4 regions of the Rhizobium sp. NLR10b genome follow, and region 1 is predicted to be linked to each of the others. Evidence: predicted binding sites of a transcription regulator. Region 1 holds the regulator's gene; each other region holds the start of a gene.
What was found. The regulator PhoB, encoded in region 1, activates phosphate uptake and scavenging genes when phosphate is short. The targets are predictions, from matches to a motif close to TGTCATNNANCTGTCAT.
Positions count from the first base shown of each region.

Region 2: a site for PhoB is predicted at 1,708-1,724, ahead of HJB91_RS09960 (YdcH family protein). Genes of this name have one in related genera too.
Region 3: a site for PhoB is predicted at 1,527-1,543, ahead of HJB91_RS11355 (DUF2794 domain-containing protein). Genes of this name have one in related genera too.
Region 4: a site for PhoB is predicted at 1,713-1,729, ahead of phnC (phosphonate ABC transporter ATP-binding protein). Genes of this name have one in related genera too.

Region 1 is NZ_JABDWV010000003.1:264,518-267,489, reverse strand. It holds gene HJB91_RS06205 (GcrA family cell cycle regulator) at 42-575, shown strand; gene phoB (phosphate regulon transcriptional regulator PhoB) at 869-1,552, opposite strand; gene phoU (phosphate signaling complex protein PhoU) at 1,713-2,426, opposite strand; gene pstB (phosphate ABC transporter ATP-binding protein PstB) at 2,470-2,972, opposite strand, start outside.
Region 2 is NZ_JABDWV010000005.1:214,864-217,835, reverse strand. It holds gene HJB91_RS09980 (thiamine phosphate synthase) at 1-33, opposite strand, end outside; gene HJB91_RS09975 (sulfite exporter TauE/SafE family protein) at 142-906, shown strand; gene HJB91_RS09970 (helix-turn-helix transcriptional regulator) at 974-1,234, shown strand; gene HJB91_RS09965 (YdcH family protein) at 1,430-1,603, opposite strand; gene HJB91_RS09960 (YdcH family protein) at 1,831-2,034, shown strand; gene purE (5-(carboxyamino)imidazole ribonucleotide mutase) at 2,051-2,545, shown strand; gene HJB91_RS09950 (5-(carboxyamino)imidazole ribonucleotide synthase) at 2,542-2,972, shown strand, end outside.
Region 3 is NZ_JABDWV010000006.1:95,329-98,300, forward strand. It holds gene HJB91_RS11345 (Bax inhibitor-1/YccA family protein) at 1-429, shown strand, start outside; gene HJB91_RS11350 (GNAT family N-acetyltransferase) at 539-1,096, shown strand; gene HJB91_RS11355 (DUF2794 domain-containing protein) at 1,103-1,504, opposite strand; gene HJB91_RS11360 (thioredoxin family protein) at 1,818-2,558, opposite strand; gene acnA (aconitate hydratase AcnA) at 2,905-2,972, opposite strand, start outside.
Region 4 is NZ_JABDWV010000018.1:59,117-62,088, reverse strand. It holds gene phnD (phosphonate ABC transporter substrate-binding protein) at 1-714, opposite strand, end outside; gene phnC (phosphonate ABC transporter ATP-binding protein) at 801-1,646, opposite strand; gene HJB91_RS25895 (DapH/DapD/GlmU-related protein) at 1,765-2,382, opposite strand; gene phnL (phosphonate C-P lyase system protein PhnL) at 2,379-2,972, opposite strand, start outside.

The DNA.
Region 1 (2,972 bases):
AGGGATTCTGCCATCACCAACGCAAAAGGTGGAGACAGGGCATGAACTGGACAGACGAGCGGGTCGAGAAACTCAAGAAGCTTTGGGCCGAAGGACTGAGCGCCAGCCAGATTGCTGCGCAGCTTGGCGGGGTCAGCCGAAACGCCGTTATCGGCAAGGTGCACAGGCTCAGCCTTCCCGGCCGCGCCAAGGCCGGCGGCACGGCCACCGCGGCGCGCACGCCGAAGCGCCAGACATCCGCGCCGCGCGCGCCGAACTACGCCTCCCGGATCGCCACCCGCACCGTGACCCGCCAGCAGGGCGCAACCCTGCTGAAGGAAGAGATCGAGATCGATACAGTCGAGGAAATGGAATATGTGCCGAAGGGCAACGTGGTGGTGCCGATTTCCCGCCGCCTCGGCCTGACGGAGCTCACCGAACGCACCTGCAAGTGGCCGGTCGGCGATCCGCTCAAGGAAGATTTCCATTTCTGCGGCTGCGAATCCCCGGACAATTCGCCCTATTGCAGCTATCATCAGAAGCTTGCCTATCAGCCGATCAACGAACGCCGCCGGGCGGCGGCGCGGGTCAGCTGAGCGGACCGGTATAGCCAGACATAAAAAACGGGCCGCCGTTTCTTATTCGAGTGGGAAGTGACCTTTGCGTTTAGCAACCCCCACACTCCGTCATGCCAGGGCTTGACGGAGGAGAGGTGGCGCCGGGACAAGTCGGCTTTGCAGGCGCGATGGAAAGGTGGTGCCGAGACGCATAAGCCTCGCCGGCGCAACGACGCTGGCTCCGCAGCGGCGACGATGGACGACAAGGCGGGCCTCACAAGCCGTACTGCCGTGCGTTTGGCGGGAACGCCAACCCCACACTCCCTCAGCCTTCAGGCCTCCATCGAATAACCGGCGCCGCGGACGGTGCGGATGACGTCCTGCATGTTGGAGAAATTCAGCGCCTTGCGCAGGCGGCCGACATGGACGTCGACGGTGCGTTCGTCGACATAGATGTCGTGGCCCCAGACGCCGTCCAGCAGCTGCGAACGGGAAAAGACCCGGCCCGGCGACGACATCAGGAATTCCAGCAGCCGGAATTCGGTCGGGCCGAGGCGGACTTCGCGGCTCTTGCGGTGGACACGATGGGTTTCGCGGTCGAGCTCGATATCGCCGCATTTCAGCACCGAGGACAGCACCTCGGGACGGGCCCGACGCAGCATCGCCTTGACGCGGGCGACGAGCTCGGGGGTCGAGAAGGGCTTGACGACGTAATCGTCGGCGCCGGTGGACAGTCCGCGCACACGCTCGCTCTCCTCGCCGCGCGCCGTCAGCATGATGATCGGCAGCCGCTCGGTTTCCGGCCGCATGCGCAGGCGCCGGCAGAGTTCGATGCCGGAGACGCCGGGCAGCATCCAGTCGAGGATGAGAAGGTCGGGCGTGCGCTCCTGAAGCCTGATCTCGGCCTCGTCGCCGCGCAGGATGGTATCGACCTCAAAGCCTTCCGCCTCAAGATTATAGCGAAGAAGCACGCTCAGCGCTTCCTCGTCTTCAACAACTGCGACTCTCGGGATCATGCGTGTCCGTCTCCTCGCGCACAAGCGTTAAACCGGGACGATTTAAGCAGGCGTCCTGCGCAAATACAGAAATTGGCTGCGACCTCTTTGCGCGCCCCGAACGGGCGCGCACGCAAGTGACTGGTCCGGGCGGCTGGCCCGGGCGGCTCGTTCGGAACAATTATTCCGTCGCGGCGCCGACGGTGTTGGCACTGTCATCCTTCGGACGATCGCCTTCCGGCTGGGCGCCCGTCGCCATGTAGTAAATCGTCTCGGCGATGTTGGTGGCATGGTCGCCGATGCGCTCGATGTTCTTGGCGCAAAAGAGCAGATGCGTGCAGCTCGTGATGTTGCGCGGATCTTCCATCATGTAGGTCAAGAGCTCGCGGAACAGCGAGGTGTACATCGCGTCGATCTCGTTGTCGCGTTCGCGGATGGCGGTCGCCTTGTCGGCGGCGCGTGTCGTATAGACGTCGAGCACTTCCTTGAGCTGGACGAGCGCCAGCTCGGAGAGGTGCTCGAGGCCGCGGGCGAGCTTGCGCGGCACGCCTGTGCTCTGCACGGCGATGACGCGCTTGGCGGTGTTCTTGCCGAGGTCGCCGACGCGTTCGAGATCGGCGGCGATGCGGATCGAACCCATGATCTCGCGCAGGTCCGAGGCCATCGGCTGACGGCGGGCGATGGTGACGATCGCCTTGTCGCCAATCTCGCGTTCGGTGTGATCGAGGATCACATCGTCGGAAATGACCTTTTGCGCCAGCGCCGTATCGCCGTTGACCAGCGCCCGGACGGATTCCGCGACCATCTGTTCGGCCAGGCCGCCCATTTCGGAAATCCGCCTGGAGAGGAACTTCAGATCATCATCATAGGCGGAATAAATATGTGTCGATGCCATGGGGCTTTGTCCTCGAATAACGGAAAGCTTCGTGTCGCCGGGATCAGCCGAAGCGACCCATGATGTAATCCTGGGTGCGTGGATCGTCGGGGTTGGTGAACATCTTGTCGGTGTCGTTCTCCTCGACGAGGTTGCCGAGGTGGAACATGGCGGTGCGCTGCGAAACACGCGCGGCCTGCTGCATGGAGTGGGTGACGATGACGATCGTGTAGTTCTCGCGCAACTCGTGGATCAGCTCCTCGACCTTGGCGGTGGCAATCGGATCAAGGGCCGAGCAGGGTTCGTCCATCAGGATGACCTCCGGGCTGACGGCGACGGCGCGGGCAATGCACAGGCGCTGCTGCTGACCGCCGGAGAGGCCGGTGCCGGATTCGTGCACGCGGTCCTTGACCTCGTTCCACAGGCCGGCGCGCTGCAGGCTGCTCTCGACGATCTGGTCGAGATCGGCCTTCGACTTGGCGAGACCGTGGATGCGCGGGCCGTAGGAGACGTTTTCGTAGATCGACTTCGGGAACGGGTTCGGCTTCTGGAAAACCATGCCGACGC
Region 2 (2,972 bases), on a different contig from region 1:
CACCAGGCGACAGCGGTTTTCGGGTTCGGTCATGAGGTCTTTCCGTTTCCTGCGAATTCCCTTCTCGAAAAGACGGATCCGCACTCGTTTTGTGTGAGTAGTTCCGTTAGAGGAGGCTTGCAAGAGGAGGACGTCGAAAGCATGCCGCAGGACTTGTCATTCTACTACGCCGCCGTGCCCGCGGTTCTGCTTGTTGGTCTCGCAAAAGGCGGCATGGGCGACGCTTTGTCGCTGATCGGCCTGCCCTTCCTCGCCCTGGTCGTCTCGCCGCTCGAGGCGGCGGCAATCCTGCTGCCGATCCTGGTCTTCATGGACATGATCTCGCTTGTCATCTGGCGCAGGCATGGCGATTGGGCGACGCTGAAGATCATGCTGCCGGGCGCAATTCTCGGCATTGCCCTCGGCTGGGCGACCTCGGCGCTTGTTCCCGGCAATGTCCTGCGCGTCGTCATCGGCGCGGTGACGATCCTCTTCTGCCTGCGCTATTTCTGGAACAATTTCGGCCCCGGCGCCAGCAAGACGATCCCCCCGCACGGACAGCGGCCGGTCGCTGCCGCCCTCTGGGGAACGTTTTCCGGATATGGCAGCTTCGTCGCCCATGCCGGCGGCGCGCCGTTTCAGATCTATGCCCTGCCGCTCAAACTGGAGCCGCGCGAATATACCGGCACCAGCGTGCGCTTCTTCGCAATCCTCAACGCCATCAAGCTCATTCCCTACTTTGCCCTCGGCCAGCTCGACACGCAGAACCTTGCGACCTCCGCCACGCTCTTGCCTTTCGCGCCGCTCGCCACCCTTGCCGGGGCCTGGTGCGTGCGCCGCATGAAGCCGCAGATCTTTTATCCTTTCATGTATGCGATGGCGCTGATCGCGGCCTTTCTGATCATACGCGAGGGCCTCGGCTGGTAAGGGCGGCAGTACGCTGCAATGCACAATTTCCTTGCTGCAACGGCCGGTTTGACGTAGCGTTTCTGCCATGTCGAACACGGACCCCTTCTCTGCGATTGCCGACCCGAACCGGCGCTTTCTGCTGGAGGAATTGCGGCGCGCGCCGCGCACGGTCAACGAGCTTGCCGAGGGCCTGCCGATCAGTCGGCCCGCTGTCTCGCAGCACCTGAAGGCACTGCTCGACAGCAATCTTGTCTCCGTGACCTCGGAAGGTACGAAACGCATCTACGCGGTCAACAACCGCGGCTTTGACAAGCTCAATCTGTGGCTGGATCAGTTCTGGGCCTGACCGCACCTCCGATCACACCCCTGACGCATCATAAAAACGCCCTTTTGCTGCAAGCAGACGCAAATGCGCCAGCCGCGACGTCACAAGCATCGGGCTGGCGCAATTCTGGTGTGATCACCGGTTCTTGCAAATTTTAGGCGGAATGGATGGATTTACCTCTTGCGCAAGATGATCGCCCGGCGACCCTTGGGAAGATTAATGGACGGATGACTTGAGACGCTGAATCTCGTCCTTGATGCGCAGCTTGCGGCGCTTGCATTCGGCAATTTCTGTATCGGAGATAGAAGGAGCTGTTCTGAGTGCATGCAACTCCTCCTCGAGAGCAACATGCTTTTTCTGGAGTGATTCAAGATGAGCTTCAACTGTCATTTGACCCTTCCTTCCTCTTACCCTCCCCGACCATCGTCGTCGGGGATCAAGGTGTCAACGGGCGGACTGTGACATATTTTTGAAGGCTTGTCGAAGGCCAAAAGATGAAGATGCGATGGCAAATTCATGATCACGACTAACTAGCCGTTACCCGTATTTGGTGATAGGAGCTTGCGGAAATCATCGGCAGATCGGACAAGGTCCGTGGACGATAACGGGGAATGCATATGGCCGATCAGGAACAGGCGGAAATCAGGCTCATGGTGGCGCGTCTGCGCCAGGAGCACGAGGATTTCGACGCTGCGATCAACGCCATGATCGAGACCGGATGCGACGCTCTGCGAATCCAGCGCATGAAGAAGAAGAAGCTCGTCATCAAGGACAAGCTCTCCAAGCTGGAAGACCAGATCGTTCCCGACATCATTGCCTGAAAGGAACCGCCGCAGGATGACAGATAGACCACTCGTCGCCATCATCATGGGCAGCCAATCCGATTGGGAGACCATGAAGAACGCGGCCGACACGCTGGAAGCGCTGGAAATCGCTTATGATGCGCGCATCATCTCAGCGCACCGTACGCCCGAGCGTATGATGAATTTCGCCAAGGGCGCCCGTGCGGAAGGCTTCAAGGTCATCATCGCCGGTGCTGGCGGTGCGGCGCATCTGCCGGGCATGACCGCATCGATGACGCCGTTGCCGGTCTTCGGCGTGCCGGTCCAGTCGAAGACCATGTCCGGCCAGGACAGCCTTCTTTCCATCGTGCAGATGCCGGCCGGCATTCCGGTTGGGACCCTCGCCATAGGCAAGGCGGGTGCGGTCAACGCCGCTCTTCTCGCCGCCGCCGTGCTGGCCCTTTCCGACGAAGAGATTGCCGACAGGCTCGACGAATGGCGCGAGCGCCAGAGTGCTGCCGTCGCCGAATATCCAATGGACAACCAATGACCATAGGAACAATCGGCATAGTCGGCGGCGGCCAGCTCGGCCGCATGCTGGCCATCGCCGCCGCCAGATTGAATTTCCGCACTGTCATCCTCGAGCCGCAGCTCGACTGCCCCGCCGCCCAACTGGCGAACCGGCAGATCGTTGCCGCCTATGACGATCCGGCGGCACTGGCCGAACTGGCAGACGCCTGCGACGTCGTCACCTACGAATTCGAAAACGTGCCCGTCGCAGCCGCCGAAGCGCTCTCGGCAAGCATCGCCGTCTATCCGCCTGCCAAGGCGCTTGAGGCCGCCCAGGATCGGCTCGTCGAAAAACGCTTCCTCAACGGCTGCGGCATCTCAACCGCTCGCTTTCATGCGGTCGACAGCCAGGCAGATCTCGAAACCGCGCTGAAAGATTTCGACGGCCAGGGCGTGCTGAAGACCCG
Region 3 (2,972 bases), on a different contig from region 1:
ATCTACGCCGCCTTGGTAGGGCTGTCGCTCTCGTCGGTCTTCCTGGTCTATACAGGCCAGAGCGTCGTTCAGACCTTCTTCGTCACCGCCGCCTCCTTCGGCGCGCTGTCTCTTTACGGCTATACGGCGAAGCGTGACCTGTCGGCGATGGGTTCGTTCCTGATCATGGGTCTCTTCGGCCTGATCATCGCCTCGCTCGTCAACATCTTCCTGGCTTCATCCGCGCTGCAGTTCGCGATCTCGGTGATCGGCGTGCTGATCTTCGCAGGTCTCACCGCCTACGACACGCAGCGGATCAAGGAACTCTACTATGAAGCGGATGACGTCGCTGTCGCCGGTCGCAAGGCGATCATGGGCGCACTGACGCTATACCTCGACTTCCTCAACCTGTTCATGTTCCTGCTGCAGTTCATGGGTAACCGCAGATAACAGGCGCATTGATAGATCGAAAAGGCGGCTTCGGCCGCCTTTTTTGTTGCACCGGTTTCTCAGGGGTGGTTTTAGAGGAGCCTGCTCCTTCCGACGGACCTGCCGCCCGATGTCCTTCCTCCTGCGCGACGCCTCCCAAACCGACATCACCGCCATTACGGAGATCTATCGCGACTCGGTCCTCAATGGCGTTGCAAGCTACGAGATTGCGCCGCCCTCCGAGGCCGAAATGGCCCAGCGGTTTTCCGTGATCGTCAGCCAGCAATATCCCTATATCGCCGCAACCGATGCTGACGGGAAACTCCTGGGCTACGCTTATGCGTCGGCCTTCCGCACCCGCCCTGCCTATCGCTGGATGGTGGAGGATTCGATCTACCTGGCACCCGAAGCCCGCGGCCGCGGCATCGGCAAGGCACTGATCGCCGAGCTGATCGACCGCTGCACCGGGCTTGGCTTTCGTCAGATGGTAGCCGTCATCGGCGGCGCGAGCCCGGCCTCGATCGCGCTTCATCTGAAGGCAGGTTTTGTGGAGGTCGGACTGATGAAGGGTACCGGCTACAAGCACGGCCGCTGGCTGGACACGATGCTCATGCAGCGCAGCCTCGGCGAGGGCATGAGGACCGATCCGGATCCCTCCATTTATCCCGGTACGCTGTTTGCGGGCTGATGAGAATTATTTATCGACAAGCTTCAAGGCCTTGTCGAACACCTTGAGGACCTGATTCAGCTCGTGCCCGCGCTTCAGGATCATGCCGTTGACGTTGATGACAGAATAGGCGCCCTGCTTGGCGGCAAGCTTCGGGTTCTTTTCGATCCGGAAGAGCGGCATCTCGCCGGAGCGCTTGAAGACGGAAAAGACTGCTCTGTCCTTCAGATGGTCGATGGCATAATCGCGCCATTCCCCCTCGCCGACCATGCGGCCGTAGATCCAGAGGATCGCGTCCAGCTCGCGCCGGTGGAAGGTCACCGGAAGCGGGTCCTTGCTTTGCTTGTACTCCCTGAGATCGACGACGACCGAGGAACTATTGTCGACGGAGCGGCTTTCGCCGTGTCGCAAATCCGGCTGATCTGTCATCAGGTCTCCAAGGCCTCCGCTTGTGACAGGAGAGTGACAGTTTGCCCGAGCCGCCGCAAATTGCAAGAGCGCGGCCCCTCACATTCGGCCTACGGCAGCGCCGCACGTCCAGACACCTTTCGCTGGGGACGAAGCAGTGCTTTCTCCCCAGCGCCGCATTTCAGTCAAAACAGCGCCTCATTTGCAGGGGATTTATGCATCCCGGTTTGGCGCCAGCGCGCCAAAGGGCCCGGCGGAGCGTATCGACCTTAACCCCAGCCCCGAATACGCTCGGCCGGGCCGCCCGGCATTTCACCCGTAATCGGTTGAAATATCAGATATTTTTTCCCGCCATTACCACGGTCGCCCCGAGAATCGCTGCCGGATCGCCGTCGGCCGTTGCCGACTGCAGCAGAATCGCGCAGCCCTCGAGCTGCGGCCGCTGCAGGACGCTCGCCGGCAGCGTCAGACTGGTCGCCTTGCCGTCCCACATGCCTACGGTTTCGACATTGGTGACGCTGTGCAGATAGGAGATCTTCTTGCCGCTGTTTTCGCCTTTTTCGACGTCGATCGTCTTTTCCTTGTCGAAATAGACCATCACGACATTGGCCTTTCCCTGCCCTGCGCCGATTTTGATCTCCAGCTCGTCGCCGCGCATTGCCGCGCTGACGGGGATGGTCAGCCCGTTGCCTTCGCTGCTGTAGGTGTCGATCTTGCTGTTGATGCCGGTGAGATCGGCGCCGGCCAAATGGCCACGGCCATTGACGATCGCCTGCGGCGTATAGACGTTGCTGCGACCCATCGTCCTGGCATAGCCGTACTGCCGCTCGGTATTTTCCTTCGAGCTCAGCGTGTCGGCCCAGCCGAGATAATTCCAGTAGTCGATGTGATAGGCGAGCGCGATGACATCGCCCTGGTTCACCAGCTTGCGAAAGGCGGCATCAGCGGGAGGACAGGAGGAGCAGCCCTGCGACGTGAAAAGCTCGACGACGCCTTTGGGCTTGCCGTCTTCGGCCTGCAGCGAGCCTGAAAAAGCGATGCCGACGATCAGCGGAATCAAGAAACGGGGGGACATTCACCTGCACCTCTTTTTCAGCGCCGGCGGCGTTTGGAACTGAAGGCTCTGAGATATGAACGTACGAATAATCCTTCCGGGTCCAAACGAAAAATCACGAACGGGTGAGACCCTAGCTCGGCCGGAACGCAGCTGAAACAAATCATCGTGAGCCCCCGGCAAAGACTCTTGCAGCAAAGAAAAAGCCGCCGGAAACGCTCTCCGGCGGCCATTATCAATCCACTCTCCTAGACCCGGGTGATTTTAGGCCGACCGGCCTAAAATCTGAATCCGGATCTACATCAAAGAAGAAGAGCATGATGTCGTCCGAAAACCGCTCACACTTTTCGGCATCATGCCCTGAAAATCAGGCAGCGAGATCACGCAGGACCGTCTGCAGAATGCCGCCATTGTTGAGGTAGATCACCTCGTCGA
Region 4 (2,972 bases), on a different contig from region 1:
GCCGTTCGGGATCAGCGGCGAACGCCAGACTTCAACGAGCTTGTTCGGGTCCACGGCGCCCTTGTCGACTTCCTTGCGGAAGGTGCCGGAGGTGTAGCCGTCCTTGAAATCGCCGATGCCCGACGAGTCATCGACTGCGACGTCGACCTTGCCGTCATAGGCGGCAAGCAGGTTGTTTTCATGCCCGCCGTTGAACTGGGTCGAGGCAAAGAACTTGTCATTCGGCATGCCGGTGTCCTTCGGGATCTGCGTCAGCGGAACGAGGTAACCGGAGGTGGAGTCCGGATCGGCGTAGCCGAGCTTCTTGCCTTTGGCGTCCTTGATGGTCTTGATACCGGAGGACTTCAGTGCAAGGCCGATCGAGTAATAACCCGTCGAACCATCTTTCTGCTGCGTCGTCAGGATCGGCGTAACGGCCTTCGAATCCTTGAGGTAGACGGAGGCGTAGCCGGAAGCGCCGAGTTCGGCGAAGTCGAGCGTGCCGCCGAGCAGACCCTGGATAACGCCGTCATAATCGGCGGCCGGGAAGAGCGAGACCTTCTCGAAGCCGAACTCCTGCTTCAGATGGTCCGCAAGGCAGGCATAATTGCGCAGGCGATCGGTTTCGTTTTCGCCGCCAAGGATGCCGATGCGGAATTCCTTGAGGTCTGCGGCATTGGCGGCGCCGGCGAGCGCGAACAGCGCCGTTGCCGCAAAGAGTGCTTTCTTCAACATGCGTTCTCTCCTATCGACCGGTGTTCCGGCCTTCCCATTACGAAGAATGTGCCCTTGACGCGGGCGTTCGATCGCGGCCGTCCCGCTCAGAGACCGGCCAATGCCAGCGGTTGGGCGCCGGCGGATGGATTGTCTGCCCGCTCGGCAGCGATATTGATGGATGTCGACGTCATGGTTTCGTCGATGCCGGCGCCATCCTTGTCCGTTCCGTAGATTGCCTTCACGGCTTCGGCCGTCAGCTCCGAGGGCTTGCCGTCAAAGACGACGCGGCCGCCGGCCATGCCGACGATGCGCTCACAATAGTTGCGGGCAGTGTCGAGCGTATGCAGATTTGTGATGACGGTGATGCCCTCGCGCTCGTTGATGTCGCGCAGCGCATCCATGACGATCTTGGCGTTCAGCGGGTCGAGCGAGGCGATAGGCTCGTCGGCGAGTACCATCCTCGGGTTCTGCATCAGCGCCCGGGCGATCGCCACGCGCTGCTGCTGGCCGCCGGAAAGCGTGCCGGCCGGCTGCAGCGCCGTCTGCTCGATGCCGAGGCGCTCCAGTGCGGCGATCGCATGAACGCGTTCTTCCCGGGTGAAGATGTTGAGAAGGCTCAGAAGCGTCGAGCGGTGATTGAGGCGGCCGAGCATGACATTTGTGAGAACATCGAGGCGCGGCACCAGGTTGAACTGCTGAAAGATCATCGCACAGTCGCGCTGCCAGTTGCGCAATGCCTGACCGCGAAGCCCGGAGACCTCGACGCCGGCGAAATGAATGGAGCCGGAGCTCGGTTCCTGCAGCCGATTGATCATGCGCAGCAGCGTCGACTTGCCGGCGCCGGAGCGGCCGATGATGCCAACCATCTGGCCCTGGGCAACGGTGAGCGTCACGGCATCGACGGCGAGCTTGTTTCCGAAACGGCGGGTGACATCCTTCAGCTCGAACATCATGCTCTTCCCTTGCACTCCAGGCCTTGGTCAGCATCGCATTAGTCCCGCTTCATGAACCTCCAATGTCATATTTGTGTAAGAGGTGTCACAAATCTCCGTGTCTCGGCGGTGGCGTCTAGCATTCGTAGCGGGCCAGAAAATCTTCCGCGCTAAGGTTGCGGAAATCCTGCAAGGCCAGGCGCAACCGGTCGTGTTGCCAATCCCACCAGGAAAGCCTGTCCATGCGTTCGCCGATCTCTTTCGGGAAACGTTCGCGGATCAGCTTCGCCGGCACACCGCCGACGATCGTGTATGATGCAACGTCCTTCGATACGACCGCGCCGGCCCCGATGACGGCGCCATTGCCGACGTTGACGCCGGGCAGGATGGTCGCGCCATGGCCGATCCAGACGTCGTGGCCGATCGTCACCCGGTTCGAGCGCCGCCAGGCGAAGAAATCCGTCTCCATATCGGCGTCCGGCCAGTAATTGGCGGCGCGATAGGTGAAATGATGCAGAGTCGCGCGCCAGGTCGGGTGGTTGGTGGCGTTGATGCGCACGGCGGCGGCGATATTGACGAACTTGCCGATCGTTGCGCACCAGACGGCGCCGTCCTGCATGATGTAGGAATAGTCTCCGAAGGTCGCCTCGCTGATGCGGCAGCGTTCGCAGACTTCCGTATAGCGCCCGAAGGTGGAATCGCTGACCTCGGCCGTTTCGTGGATGGCGGGCTCGATACCAAGCTTGCGGCTCATGCGGCAATCATCCTCGGCGAGAACTGCTGGACGTCGAGGATGCGGTCGGCGACGGCCTCGCGCACTTCCTCGTCATGGAAGATGCCGAGAAGGGCGACGCCCGCCTTCTTCTTCTCTGCGATCATGCCGACGACGACGGCGCGGTTTTTCGCATCCAGCGAGGCTGTGGGTTCATCGAGAAGCAGGATCGTATGCTCGGTGATGAAGCCGCGGGCGATGTTGACGCGCTGCTGCTCGCCGCCGGAAAAGGTGGCGGGCGGAAGTTGCCAAAGCGCCTCCGGCAGGTTGAGCCTGGCAAGCAGGGCGCCTGCCTTTTCGCGTGCAACGACGATTTCTTCGCCGCGCGCCACGAGCGGCTCGGCCACCACGTCGATTGCCGCCACGCGCGGTACGGTGCGCAGGAATTGGCTGACATAGCCGAGCGTATCGCGGCGAACATTGAGCACGGTGCGCGGATCGGCGGCGGCGAGGTCGACGATCCGCCCGTCGTGGCGGACGAGGATCTGGCCGGTGTCGACGGCATAATTGCCGTAGATCATCTTGAGCAGCGAGCTCTTGCCGATGCCTGAGGGGCCGCCGAGAACGACGCA